Regions from separate parts of the Blastococcus sp. SYSU D00922 genome, predicted to be linked through region 1. Evidence: predicted binding sites of a transcription regulator. Region 1 holds the regulator's gene; the other holds the start of a gene.

Region 1 (6,441 bases):
TCGGAGGGCTGGGGAAGAGCCGCGATCGAGGTGCTCGAAGTGCTGTCTATCGGGTGGTGCTGACAGTTCTCAGGCGCCGGTGAGGGCACCCGGGGACGGGGATCCGGACTGCTCGGCCGACGGCGACTGCCGGGCCTTGAGCTCGGCGATCTCCTTCTCGAAGTCGGCGACCGAGGTGAAGGAGCGGTAGACGCTCGCGAAGCGCAGGTAGGCGACCTCGTCGAGCTCCCGGAGGGGCCGGAGGATGGCCAGCCCCACCTCGTTGCTGGGGACCTCCGCGGCACCGGTGGCGCGGATGGCGTCCTCGACCTGCTGGGCCAGCAGCTGGAGCTGGTCCTCGTCCACCGGCCGGCCCTGGCAGGCACGGCGGACGCCGGCGACGACCTTCGAGCGGTTGAACGGCTCGCTGACGCCGCTGCGCTTGACGACGGCGAGCACGGCCTCCTCGACCGTGGTGAACCGGCGACCGCACTTGGGGCAGGACCGGCGACGACGCGTGGTCGCCCCCTCGTCGGCCTCCCGCGAGTCGATGACCCGGCTGTCGGCGTTGTGGCAGAACGGGCAGCGCATCGCGGTTCGCCTCCTCCCGAGTCCCGGCCCGTCCGGACCGCTCCTGTGGACCTTCCTGGGGACATCCCGTGGATGCCTCGGGGAGAACCTGAGGACCGGCCTGTGGACAGGCTTACAACTCTGTAACTACTAGATGTAGGGGAACCCTAGGCCGGTCCACACAAGATGTGCAAGCGATCGTTTCCTCGGCGTGTTCCGCCCCGACACTGCCGTCACCAGGGAGGACATCGCTCCCCACGAGTCACACGACACGCCGCGACGACGCGCCGGACGGTGACCGCAGGACCCCCGGGAAGTCCGGCCGAGCGCCCCGCAGCGGCCGCGACCCGGCGTCGGCCGAGCACGTGCCCGGACCGCGACGCGCACGGCCGAGGCCGCCGCCGGGCGACGGCATGAGCGGGACACGAGGATTCCGCCGGGCATCGCACAGCAGGCCCCGGCTACCTCCGGCGACCCGGGGTGCGACAGGTCAGACGCTGCGGACGGAACCGTCGACGCGCGGGCGACGCGCGTGCGGCACGTGGTCGCTCAGCCGCATCGGACGCGTGAGCAGTTCCGGCTCGAGCCCCTCGGGCGCGGTCCAGGACGCGCCGGCGCGGGAGGGCTCCTCCGGTCGCACGGCCGGGCGCGGAACCGCCGGCGCACCGGCGACGGGGCCGTTGGACACCCGTGCCGTGGAGGGGCCGGGCTCCGACACGGCGGGGAGCAGGCCGGTGTCCGCAGTCCGGTGCCGGCCGAGCTCCCCGGGCGCGCGGTGACGTCCGGGCGATGCGGGCGGAACGGGTCGGGCCGGAGCGTCCTCGGGCGCACGGCGGCGGCCGACCGAGGCGAACTGCGCGGTCTCCGCCGCGGTCCGCCGGCCCCCCACCACGGGGGTCTCGGCGGTCTCGGGAGCGCGACGGCGCCCCACCGAGGCGAACTGCGCCGTCTCGTCGGCGGTCCGGCGGCCGCCGGACGCCGGCGGGTCCGGCACCACGGAGAGGTCGCGGACCGTGGGAAGCCCGGTGGTGGCCGGACCGTCGGCGTCGCCCGACCGCGCGCGACGCCCCGAGGGGTGGCGGGCGACGGACATCTCCTGCGTGCCGGGTCCGTACGCGCTGCGACCGGCCGGCTCGGCGGCCACCGACAGGTGGCGCTCCGGGAGGCGGAGGGAGGCCAGGTCCGTCCACGCCGTCTCCTCGACACCGCCGAGGACGACCCGGACCCACACCTGGCACGAACCGTTGGCGTCGTGCCGCCAGCCGAGCAGCTCGCCGGCCCACCAGGTCCCTGCCTGGTAGACCTCGACGGCCTGCGGTTGACTGGTGAACACAGCTGCTCGGTTCTCCATGGCGCCTGACACGCGACGACCGTAAGCGGTGGAACGACCACAGAGTGTGAAGACGCCCGCACTGAGGGTTGACGAAGTCGCGCTCCGACGTTGTGGACCTATTGCCGTGGCGAGCGCGCCCTCAGCCGCTACGGGCACGCTCGCCGCCTCGTGGCCGTCCGGGCGCAGATCAGAGCCCCGGGCGGGCCCGACGCGCCGAGGACCCGCCGCGCCGGTGGTCACGGCAGGACCAGCGTCTGCCCCGGCACGAGCTCCGAGCCCTGCAGCCGGTTGAGCACCTGGATCTCGTCGACCAGCGCACGGACGTCACCACCGCCCTCCACCGCCGAGGCGATGGACCACAGCGTGTCGCCGGGCCGCACGACGACGCTGCTCTCCCCTGCCAGCCGCAGACCGCCGTCGTTCCCCGCGACGAGCGGATCGAGCCACGACCCCAGGGCGACACCGCACGCCAGCGCCATGACCACGGCCAGGCGTCGGGCCCGACGGGTCAGGCGGAGCCGGGGGCGCTGCACCCTCGCGAGATCGGCACGAGGGCCGGCCACCCGCCGGGGAGCAGCGCCGGCGGGCACGGCCCGGTCGGCAGGACGCGGCGTGGCCGGACGGCGCGAGGGAACCGCCGGAGTGGCGGCGGGCTGGACGGGCGGACGGCAGACACCGACCCGCGAGGGGCTGCGGCGCGACGGGTGAGCCAGCGGCGGCCGCGCCGTCGCCCCGTCGGCACCCACGACGACGAGCCTCGGGCGCCACGGCGCCTGGACCTCCTCGTCGAACTCCAGCACGGCCTGCTGAACGCTCCCCATGACCCGTCCTCCTTCGCTGCGTGACCGGCACCTGCTCGTCGAACGCCTGTTCGATTCGAACGACTGTTCGATGTCTACCGGACGGGTCCGACGAAAGCCACACGACGCGGCATCTGCTTCGAACATGTGTTTGATCCAGGACGTCCGACGCGCTACCGTCCGTGCCACGGACACAGGCGCTGCGCGAGCGGCGGACGAGGAGGCGACGTGGCGGAGAAGAGCGGGAGCTCAGGCGGCCGCAAGGCGTCCGGGGATGCGGGCGCGCAGACGGCCGCGGTCCGGTCGTTCCCCGACCGGGGTGCCGACGGGGACGGGCTGACGCAGCGCCAGCGCCGGGTCCTCGAGGTCATCCGCGACTCGATCGAGCGCCGCGGCTACCCCCCGTCGGTCCGGGAGATCGGGGAGGCCGTGGGCCTCTCGTCCGCCTCGTCGGTCGCGCACCAGCTGTCGGTGCTGCAGAAGAAGGGCTGGCTGCGGCGCGACCCGAACCGTCCCCGGGCGCTCGACGTGCGCCTGCCCGGCGACTCGCCGCACACGGTCCCCGCGCCCGCCGAGGTCGGGCTGGGCGAGGACACGCAGGTGCCGGCGCCCATGTACGTGCCACTGGTCGGCCGCATCGCGGCCGGTGGTCCGGTGCTCGCCGAGCAGGCCGTCGAGGACGTCTTCCCGCTCCCCCGCGAGCTGGTCGGCGAGGGCACCCTGTTCATGCTCAAGGTGGTCGGTGACTCGATGGTCGAGGCAGCGATCTGCGACGGCGACTGGGTCGTCGTCCGGCAGCAGCCCACCGCCGAGAACGGCGAGATCGTCGCGGCGATGATCGACGGCGAGGCCACCGTCAAGACCTACAAGCGGCGCGACGGGCACGTCTGGCTGCTCCCCCACAACCCGGCCTACGAGCCGATCCCGGGTGACGACGCGACCGTGCTCGGCCGAGTGGTCAGCGTGCTGCGCCGGGTCTGAGGCAGGCGGCACGAACGGCGGGTCCCACCGAGTCCGGGTGGGGCCCGCCGTTCGCCTTCGTCGGGGCCTCGCGACGGCGTCAGGGCCGGCGGCGCAGCTTTCCGCCGATCCAGACGACCATGGTCGCGACGCCGGCTGCGAGCAGCGCCGACGTCCACGGCGACAGGCCTGAGCTGGTCAGGTCGGTGAAGCTCGGGACGGGACCTTCGGGAGCCGGCGGCGCCGCGGCAGGCAGGTTCGCCGCCGGCAGCGGGACCTGCGTGAGGTCGCTCGGCGAGCCCTCGCTGGCGACCAGCAGGCTCGTGCCGTCCAACGAGAAGCTGATCGCCTCACCCTGCGGCGAGTCCGGCAGCGGCACGGTCACCGGGGCCGCGGCGAGCGCGCCCACGACGTCGCTGCCGGTCAGGGCCCAGACGTACGCGTCGGTGTACGTGCGCAGCGCGAGGTAGCGCCCGTCGGCGGAGACCGCCCCGCCCGTGACGAGCAGCTGTCCCGCACGCCCCACCGGACCACCGGGAGTCCCGGTCAGCGTCATGTTGACGCCCGCCACCTTCGCCAGCGCCACCGTCCCGCCGTCCACCAGCGGGGACGCCGGGCTGTAGACGCCGCTGGCGCCCAGCACCTCCTTGGTCACCACGTACGGCGTGCCGTCCGGGGCGAGCAGGAGCGCCTCGGCGTCGTGCGGCCCGTCGGGATAGGTGAGCCGGAAGACGCCGGTCGTGCCGTCGGGCCGGAGGGCGAGCAGCGCCACCGTCGAGCGGGTGGCGTTGTTGTCCCCCGTGTCGGCCAGCCAGACGGTCCCGTCCGCGCCGACCGCCATGTCCTCGGGGTCGTAGGGGTCCACCGGCGCCGAGTGGGAGTCGACCACCTGGCAGCCGGCGTCGAGGAGGTGGACCGCCAGCTCCTCGCCGCCGTCGTTCATCGCGAGGACGCCGTCGGTGACGGCCACCACCCCTGACAGCTCGGCCAGCCGCGGGTCGGTGATCTGGCAGAGGGCGGCGGGCGCGACGGCGTCCTCGCCGTGAGCGGGCAGGGCGGAGCCGAGGACGAGGCCGGCGCCGAGGAGGCCCCCGGCGGCCAGCAGCCGTCCCCGCACGCCGCTACGCGGTCTGCCGGCCTCGGGCACGTACCCAGCGTGACAGAACGATTGCATCCAGTCGGTGAACCACGCCCAACAGCACGATCCCCACGGCTCCGCCGACGACGGCGTCGGTGATCCAGTGGAAGTCCAGCGACACCATCGCCAGGCCGGTCGCCACGGGCCCGGCGATGCTCAGCCACCAGAAGGCCCGCTGCACGCGCGCGGGCAGGTCGTACTCCACCGCCAGCCAGCGCGCGACGCCCCACATGATGACCGCGTTGGCCACGTGCCCGGACGGGAACGAGGCGCCGTCGAGGTGGAAGAAGACCTCGTCCGGGTGCCCGGGAGCGGTGCGCCCGGTGCCGTGCTTGACCGCGTAGACGCCGAGGGTCAGCGTCCCGAGGGCCAGCAGCACCCGGAGCAGCGGCAGCCACGTGCGGTACCGCCAGCCGAGGTAGCCGACGAGGACCGCCAGCACCCCGAGGATGGTGGCCCGCCCGCCGAGCTGCGTCACCGCCCAGACGAAGGGGTAGCCGGCCGAGTCGCGCAGCCCCCACCCGCGGACCACGTGGGAGACGCGCAGGTCTGCCCGCTCGAGCGCGCCGCCGGTGAGCAGGTCCGCCGTGATCAGCGCGCCCACCAGGAGCGCGCCGATCATCAGCCACCACGGCGGCCGCCCGATCGAGACGGCGCGGGTGCGCTCGGGCGCGCCGGCGTCCCGCACCGCGCCGCTGGTCACCCCGTCACCGTACCGGCCCGTGACCGGACCGTGATCCAACCGAGGTGGACGCCCCGGGAAGTCAGGCGACGGGGGCGGCGAACTGCTCGAGCAGGGCGGCCAGGCCACCGTCAACCCGTGCGGTCAGCCGGGTGCCGCCGTCCTCGTGCCGCTCGGTGAGCACCTCGCCGTCGCGGTGCACCCGCGCGACCAGGTCACCCCGGTCGTAGGGCACCAGCACCTCGACGTCGATGTCGGGATGCGGCAGCCGGGCGGCGACGAGCTCCCGGAGCTGCTCGATCCCGGTGCCCGTGCGGGCCGAGACCCACACCGCACCCGGCAGGGCACGACGCAGCGTCAGGATGGCTTCCTCGTCCATCGCGTCGACCTTGTTCACGACGATCACCTCGGGCACCGACGAGGCGTCGATGTCCTGGAGCACGACGTGCACCGCGTTGATCTGGCCGAGCGGGTCCGGGTCGGAGCCGTCGACGACGTGCAGCAGCAGATCGGCGGCGGCGACCTCCTCCAGCGTCGACCGGAAGGCGTCGACGAGCTGGTGCGGCAGGTGCCGCACGAAACCGACGGTGTCGGTCAGCGTGTACTCGCGTCCCTCGGGCGTCTCGGCGCGCCGGACGGTCGGGTCGAGGGTGGCGAACAGGGCGTTCTCCACCAGCACACCCGCGCCGGTGAGGGCGTTGAGCAGGCTGGACTTGCCGGCGTTGGTGTACCCGGCGATGGCGACGCTGGGTGTGGCGTTCCGGTCGCGGTTGGAGCGCTGGGTCGCGCGCGCCGTCGCCATCCCGGCGATCTCGCGACGCAGCTTGCTCACCCGGGAACGGATGCGCCGCCGGTCGGTCTCGATCTTGGTCTCACCGGGACCACGGGTACCGATGCCGCCACCACCGGCGACGCGGCCACCCGCCTGCCGGGACAGCGACTCACCCCAGCCACGCAGCCGCGGCAGCATGTACTGCAT
Region 2 (6,441 bases), on a different contig from region 1:
CGGCGGGCCAGGTGCTCGCCGAGCGCCCGTCCCGCGGCGCGGCGGTCGGCGAACGGGCGGCGGCTCACCGGAGCCCCGGTCCTACAGCGGCTCGGGCATCGGCGCGGGCGGGGGCGCCGACGGGTCGGTGGGGTCGGGTGTCGGGTACGGCGCGGGCATCGGCGGCGGGATCGGGTCGGTCGGCGACGGCGAGGGACCCGGTGGCTGCGGCGACGGAGGCGGCGGGGTCGTCATGGACCGACGCTAGGACCGCAGGTGCCGCACCGGAACCCCGGGCGAGCTCACTGCGCCGGGCCGCCGCCCAATCCGATCTCATTGCCGTCGGGATCCCGGTAGGTCACCTTCCGCACGCCGTTCTCATAGGTTTCCTGCTCCGCCGGCGAGATCCCCTGGTCGGCGATGCGGCTCACCCAGGCGTCCAGGTCGTCGACGAAGAGCGTGTGCATCGCGTGGCCGGCGTGCTCGGGTCGCACGTCGATGTACAGGTACCGGTGCTCGCCGATCTCCCAGACCGCCTCGACGTCGTTGGGGAAGAACGCCGGGGCGCCCAGCAGCCGCTCGTACCAGGTCAGCGACAGCTCGTAGTCGGTGACGGGCAGGCCCGCGAAGAGGTCGACGGCCACGCCTGGACGCTAGCGACGCCGACGTCGGCCGGGAAGCGGCCGGCCTACCGCCGAGGTGCCCTTCGTCAGAAGGGCGGCGGTTCCTCGCGTGGGCGCGGAGGTGGCGGGGGTGCCGGCAGGGCTCGTTGCTCCACGGGGTGGCGTAGGCCCGGCGGCCGGGTGCACCGGGTGACGCCGCTCGGGGTGGTGACCCGGAGGGTCCCGTCGGGCGAGAGCTCGAAGCGCCAGTTCCGGGCGAAGGTCTTCAGCCGGTGGTGCGTCCGGCACAGGCAGCAGAGGTTCTCGCACCCGGTCCGTCCACCGCAGTCGTAGGCCACGACGTGGTCGGCGTCCGTGCGCCCGGCGGGCTGGGAGCAGCCGGGATGCCGGCAGGTGCGGTCCCGCAGCCTGAGGAACCGCACCTGCGTTGCGGTCGGCTCGTACCTCTCGACCGCGGGCGGCGCCGCGAGAACGGGGCAGGCGCAGGTGACGTCCCGACCGTGCGTCGGGCAGCCTCGTGCCGCCAGCCGCGCGAGCCCACCGGCGGTCGCCGTCGCCAGCAGCGCGCCGTCGTGGCCCGTGAACGCGACCTCGAGACTGCCGCCGGGTGGTGTCTGCACGCCGAGCGCACCCAGCTGGGTCATCAGCTCGCGCAGGTGCGCGGCGGTGATGGGCACGCCTGCCGCGGCCGGGCCCGAATCGACGCCGAGGTCGGCCTTGCCGCGGGGGTGCAACGCCGCCAACGGCGCCAGCACCGTGACCTGCGCCGTGAAGCCGGGGCCGGACGGCGAGCCGCCGGGGTTCAGCACCATCGCCGCGTGCGCCTCGGCCCGGAGCAGCCCGATCGGCCGGTCGTCCCCCGCGGTGCGCGCGAGCTGCGCTGCCGCGTCGATCGCCGACCACATCGCCGCGCCGATCGGAGAGGGCAGCTCGCTCGACAGCACCGACATCCCGTCCTGGGTCGGCCGGACCCGTACCTCCGCGCGTCGTTCGGCCTCGATCCGTCGTCTCTCGGCGAACTCCTCGTCCGCGGCGACCGCCGCGGCGATCAGCCGGCGGCGCAGCCGCCCCGACGAGAGGCCGGCCGCCTCCGGCAGCACGGCGGGGACGACGGCGGCGATCACCTCGTCGGAGGCGGTTCCCAGCACGTCCGCGAAGACCCGCGCCCGCCACCAGTCCAGCTCGCCCGCGGCGCACGCTGCCTGCACCGCCGGCATCCGCCCCGTCAGCACCCAGGCATCGGACAGCACGCCGGCCGCGAAGACGCGTGAGCAGTTCAGGACCAGGGCCAGCTCGTCGGGCAGGAACTCGCTCGTCCCGGGCACCGGCGACCCGGGGCCCCGGCGCCGCGCGCCGGGGTGCCCCGGTGGCGGGTCGTCGGTGTCGGGCCGATCGGCCGCGAGCGCCATGATCAGTTCCGCCTCGTAGGCGGCATCCATCGCCTTGCGGGCCTGCAGCCGCTGGAGCTCGGCGGCGAGCTGCCCCGCCGTCATCGCCTCGACGGGCAACCGCTCGATCGTGACGTCACGCTCCAACGCCCAGTCGAGCAGCAGCCCCTCTACGGGGCTGCGGTAGGGCTGCGCGACGACCACGGGTCGAACATACGTTCGGGATACGACAATTCCTGAGTGCTGCAGGATGGCGGAGTGACGACCCGACCGATCCACGGGCCCGAGCTACTGCTCGGCCTGGCGGGGGACGACCGGCGCCGTCACGGCCGCGGTGCTGGACCGGTGGGTCGTGGCGCTCGTCGTCCTGGTCGGCTGGAGCGTGGCGGAACTGCTCGTCGTCCTCGCGAGGAGGCGACGGTCAGGACGCGCGCGAGCTTTCTGACCGCCGAGCGCGGTGGAGGGCGACGATGCCGCCGGTGAGGTTGTGCCACGCGACGTCGTCCCAGCCGGCCTCCTGCACCCTCGCCGCGAGAGCGGCCTGGTCCGGCCAGGCGCGGATCGACTCGGCGAGGTAGACGTAGGCCTCCGGGTTGCTCGACACCGCGCGGGCGATCCGCGGCAACGCCTTCATGAGGTACTCGGTGTACACGGTGCGGAACGGCGTCCACGTCGGCGAGGAGAACTCGCAGATCACCAGCGTCCCGCCCGGCCGGGTGACCCGGTGGAACTCGCGCAGCGCCGCTGACGGGTCGGCCACGTTGCGCAGGCCGAAGGAGATGACGACGCCGTCCACGCTCTCGTCGGCCAGCGGCAGCGCCATCGCGTCGCCGGCCACCTTGGGCACCGGTCGCGCCGCACCCGCGCGCAGCATGCCCTGGGAGAAGTCGCAGGCGATCGCCGTCACGCCGCCCGCAGCCAGCTCGACCGTGGACACCGCCGTCCCGGCAGCGACGTCGAGGACCGTCTGCCCCGGCCGCGCGCCCAGCGCCTCGCGCGTGGCTCGCCGCCAGGAGGCGTCCAGGCCGCCCGAGAGGACCGTGTTGGTGACGTCGTAGCGCTTGGCGACCCGGTCGAACATCGCCGCGACGTCGGCCGGCCGCTTGTCCAGCCCCGCCCTCACGCCGGCGGTGTGTGCGCTGTCTCGCCGGTCTCCCACGGCACCGACGCTACCGGGCTGCCTACGCTGGGGTCGTGACGGCAGCGGCTCTGACCTCCCCGGCAGCGGCCGCGCGCACCGTCACGACCGTCTGCACGGAGGCCGTCGGCGAGCTGCTGGACCGGCTCCCGGCAGAGGGCGCGCTCTCCTGGGTGCGCCGCAGCGAGGGCCTGGTCGGCTGGGGCGAGGCCGCCCGGCTGGAGGTCAGCGGGCCGCGCGCGCTCGAGGAGGCGGCCGGCTGGTGGGCGGCCTTCACCGCCGGCCTCGACACCGACGACGAGCTGACCGTCCCCGGCTCGGGACCGGTCCTGTTCGCCAGCATCGCCTTCGACCCGGTCGCCGGGACGTCGGTCTTCCTCGTCCCCGAGGTGGTGCTCGGACGGCGGGACGGCGTCGCCTGGCTGACGACGGTCGGCGACGTCGACCCGCGCGACGTCCTCCTCCCCGCGCGCACCGACGACGGACCGGCACCGCGACTGCGCTACGCCGACGGGGCGATGGACCCCGCGAGCTGGTGCGCCGCCGTCGCCACCGCCGTGAAGCGCATCGACGCCGGCGAGCTGCAGAAGGTCGTGCTCGCCCGCGACCTGCTCGTCTCCGCCGACGTCCCACTCGACCCGCGGCGGCTGCTGCGCCGGCTGGCCGAGCGCTTCCCCGACTGCTGGACGTTCTCCGTCGACGGGCTCCTGGGCGCCACCCCCGAGCTCCTGCTCCGGCGGACCGGCCGCGAGCTGTCGGCGCGCGTCCTCGCCGGCACGGCTCCGCGCGGCGCCGGCGCGGACGACGAGCGGCTGGCCGCCGCCCTCATCGGCTCGGCCAAGGACCGGGCCGAGCACGCGCTGGCCGTCGACTCGCTCGTCCGGGCGCTGGAGCCCCACTGCTCCGCGCTCGACGCACCCGCGGAGCCACAGCTGCTCACCCTGGCCAACGTGCGGCACCTCGCCAGCGACGTCACCGGCAGGCAGCGCGGCCGGGCCGGGCTGCTCGAGCTCATCGGTGCGGTGCACCCGACCGCCGCCGTCGGTGGCACCCCCACCCCGGACGCCGTCGCGGTCATCGCGGAACTCGAGGGCATGGACCGCGGCCGCTACGCGGGGCCGGTCGGCTGGCTCGACGCCCGCGGTGACGGCGAGTTCGGCCTGGCCCTGCGCTGCGCAGAGCTGGTCGGCGACGACAGCGCCCGGCTGTTCGCCGGCTGCGGCATCGTGGCCGGTTCCGACCCGGCCGCGGAGCTGGCCGAGACGCAGTCGAAGTTCGCCGCGTTCCAGGCGGCTCTCGAGGGCTAGGCGAGCGCGGCCGCCGCAGCGGCGCGCAGCTCGACGGCGAGCGCGGCCTCGGCCCGCTGGTCGGTCCGGACGACGACGACCCTCGGACCGCCCAGGCCCAGCGCACCGGGCAGCTCCGACGGCGAGGAGATGCGCGTCGCCGCCCAGCCCAGCGACTGCGCCACCGCCACCAGGTCGCGCCCGTGCGGCGTGCCGAACACGCGGCGGTAGTCGCGCGCGTGCCGGTCCTGCCCCGGCTCGAGCTGGGCGAAGATCCCGCCGCCGTCGTTGTCCGGGACGACGACCGTCAGGTCCGGCGCGGGCTCGCCCTCGCCGAGCAGCAGCCCCGTCAGGTCGTGCAGGAACGTCAGGTCGCCCATCAGCGCGAACGCCGGACCGCCGTGGACCGTGGCGGCACCCACGGCCGTCGAGACGGTCCCGTCGATGCCGGCGACGCCCCGGTTGGCGAGCACGGTGAGGTCGGCGCGCGGCACCGCGAGGCGGTCGACGTCGCGCACCGGCGTCGACGACCCGAGCACCAGGAGGGCGCCGGACGGCAGCGCCGCGACGACGTCCCGCGCGAGCCGGGCCGCGGTGAACTCCGGGCGGGCGTCGAGCAGTTCGTCGACCGCGGCACCCACGGCGCTCCCCGCACGCTGCCACTCGCCCACCCACGACAGGTCGGTCGCCTCGCGGCCGTGCCCCCCACCCAGCGTGGCGGCCACGGAGCCGCTGCTGCGGACGGCGTCGGCCCAGCGCGGTGACGCGGTCACCGTCTCCACGTGGACGGCGGGATCGGCGAGCAGTGCGGTGACCGGCCGGGACAGCGTCGGGCGGCCGACCACCAGCACCCGCTCGGGCCGGTGCTCCGACAGCCACTCCCGCGCGCCCAGCACCAGGGCACCGGCACGCACGGCATCCGTCCCCCACGCCCCGCTCGAGGGCTCCGCGACGACGGGCCAGCCGAACGTCGAGCCGAGCTCCGCGGCCTCCCTGCCGAGCGCGGCCGGGCCGTCACCGACCACCACGAGCGTGCGGCGCCCGCGGCCGGGAGCCCCGCCGGAACCGGCGTGCACGGGAACCGCAGCCGTCCACGGGGCGCCGTCCGGGCGCCCCGCCCAGGGGCCGGTGAGGTCCGCTGCGTCGTGGTCCGGCACCAGCGGCTCGCGCAGCGCGAGGTTCAGGTGCACCGGTCCCGGGTCGGCCGAGAGCGCACCCCTCGCGGTGAGCAGCGCCTTGGCGGTCAGCGACCGCCAGTACCGGTTCTGCGCCTCCTCGCGGCCCTCCTCGGGCACGCCGACGTCGGCCGCCCACCGCACGGCGCCGCCGTACAGCCCGGCCTGCTCGATGGTCTGGTTCGCGCCGGTCGCCCGTAGCTCCGGCGGCCGGTCGGCGGTCAGCGCCAGCAGCGGCACCCCGCTGGCGTCGGCCTCCAGGACGGCGGCGTGCAGGTGCGCGGCCGCGGTCCCGGACGTGGTCAGCACGGGCACCGGCCGGCCCGACGCCTTCGCCAGACCGAGCGCGAGGAACGCCGCCGTCCGCTCGTCGATGCGGACGTGCAGCCGCAGCCGCCCGTCCCGCTCGGCGGCGGCGAGCGCCAGCGCGACCGGCGCCGAGCGGGAGCCGGGTGCCAGCACGGCGTCGGTCACGCCGCCCCGGACCAGCTCGTCGACCAGCACCCGGGCGAACGCGGTGGACGGGTTCACGCGGCCGCCACCGCGTCGAGCCGCGCCCGCCAGCGGGCCTCGGTGCCCGCGTCGGCGGCGACCGCGTCGAGCCGGTCCGGCTCCGGTCGCACCACCGGCAGCTCGCCGTCGACCGGAAGCAGGGGCGCGGACGTCACGTCGTCGGTGAACAGGGCGACCGTGGCGAGCCCGCAGGCGAAGGGCAGCTCCGGCAGGGCCGCGGCCAGCGCCACCCCAGCGGCGATCCCGACCGAGCTCTCCAGCGCCGAGGAGACGACGCACGGCAGGCCGTGCGCCTCGGCGACCCGCAGCGCCGCCCGCACCCCGCCCAGCGGCTGGACC

The links. The regulator LexA, encoded in region 1, represses DNA repair genes until DNA is damaged. The targets are predictions, from matches to a motif close to TCGAACANNTGTTCGA.
Region 2: ACI78T_RS01695 (DUF222 domain-containing protein) is a predicted target of LexA. The motif match lies at 2,198-2,213, and genes of this name have one in related genera.

What each region holds. Positions count from the first base shown of each region.
Region 1 covers NZ_JBJGZL010000015.1:43,575-50,015, reverse strand. The annotation lists gene nrdR (transcriptional regulator NrdR) at 70-570, opposite strand; gene ACI78T_RS18065 (hypothetical protein) at 1,040-1,912, opposite strand; gene ACI78T_RS18060 (LysM peptidoglycan-binding domain-containing protein) at 2,119-2,703, opposite strand; gene lexA (transcriptional repressor LexA) at 2,911-3,663, shown strand; gene ACI78T_RS18050 (hypothetical protein) at 3,743-4,759, opposite strand; gene ACI78T_RS18045 (phosphatase PAP2 family protein) at 4,764-5,483, opposite strand; gene hflX (GTPase HflX) at 5,545-6,441, opposite strand, start outside.
Region 2 covers NZ_JBJGZL010000001.1:318,433-324,873, reverse strand. The annotation lists gene ACI78T_RS01710 (phosphoribosyltransferase) at 1-68, opposite strand, end outside; gene ACI78T_RS01705 (hypothetical protein) at 82-234, opposite strand; gene ACI78T_RS01700 (VOC family protein) at 282-623, opposite strand; gene ACI78T_RS01695 (DUF222 domain-containing protein) at 689-2,194, opposite strand; gene ACI78T_RS01690 (demethylmenaquinone methyltransferase) at 2,412-3,149, opposite strand; gene ACI78T_RS01685 (isochorismate synthase) at 3,185-4,435, shown strand; gene menD (2-succinyl-5-enolpyruvyl-6-hydroxy-3-cyclohexene-1-carboxylic-acid synthase) at 4,432-6,120, opposite strand; gene ACI78T_RS01675 (o-succinylbenzoate synthase) at 6,117-6,441, opposite strand, start outside.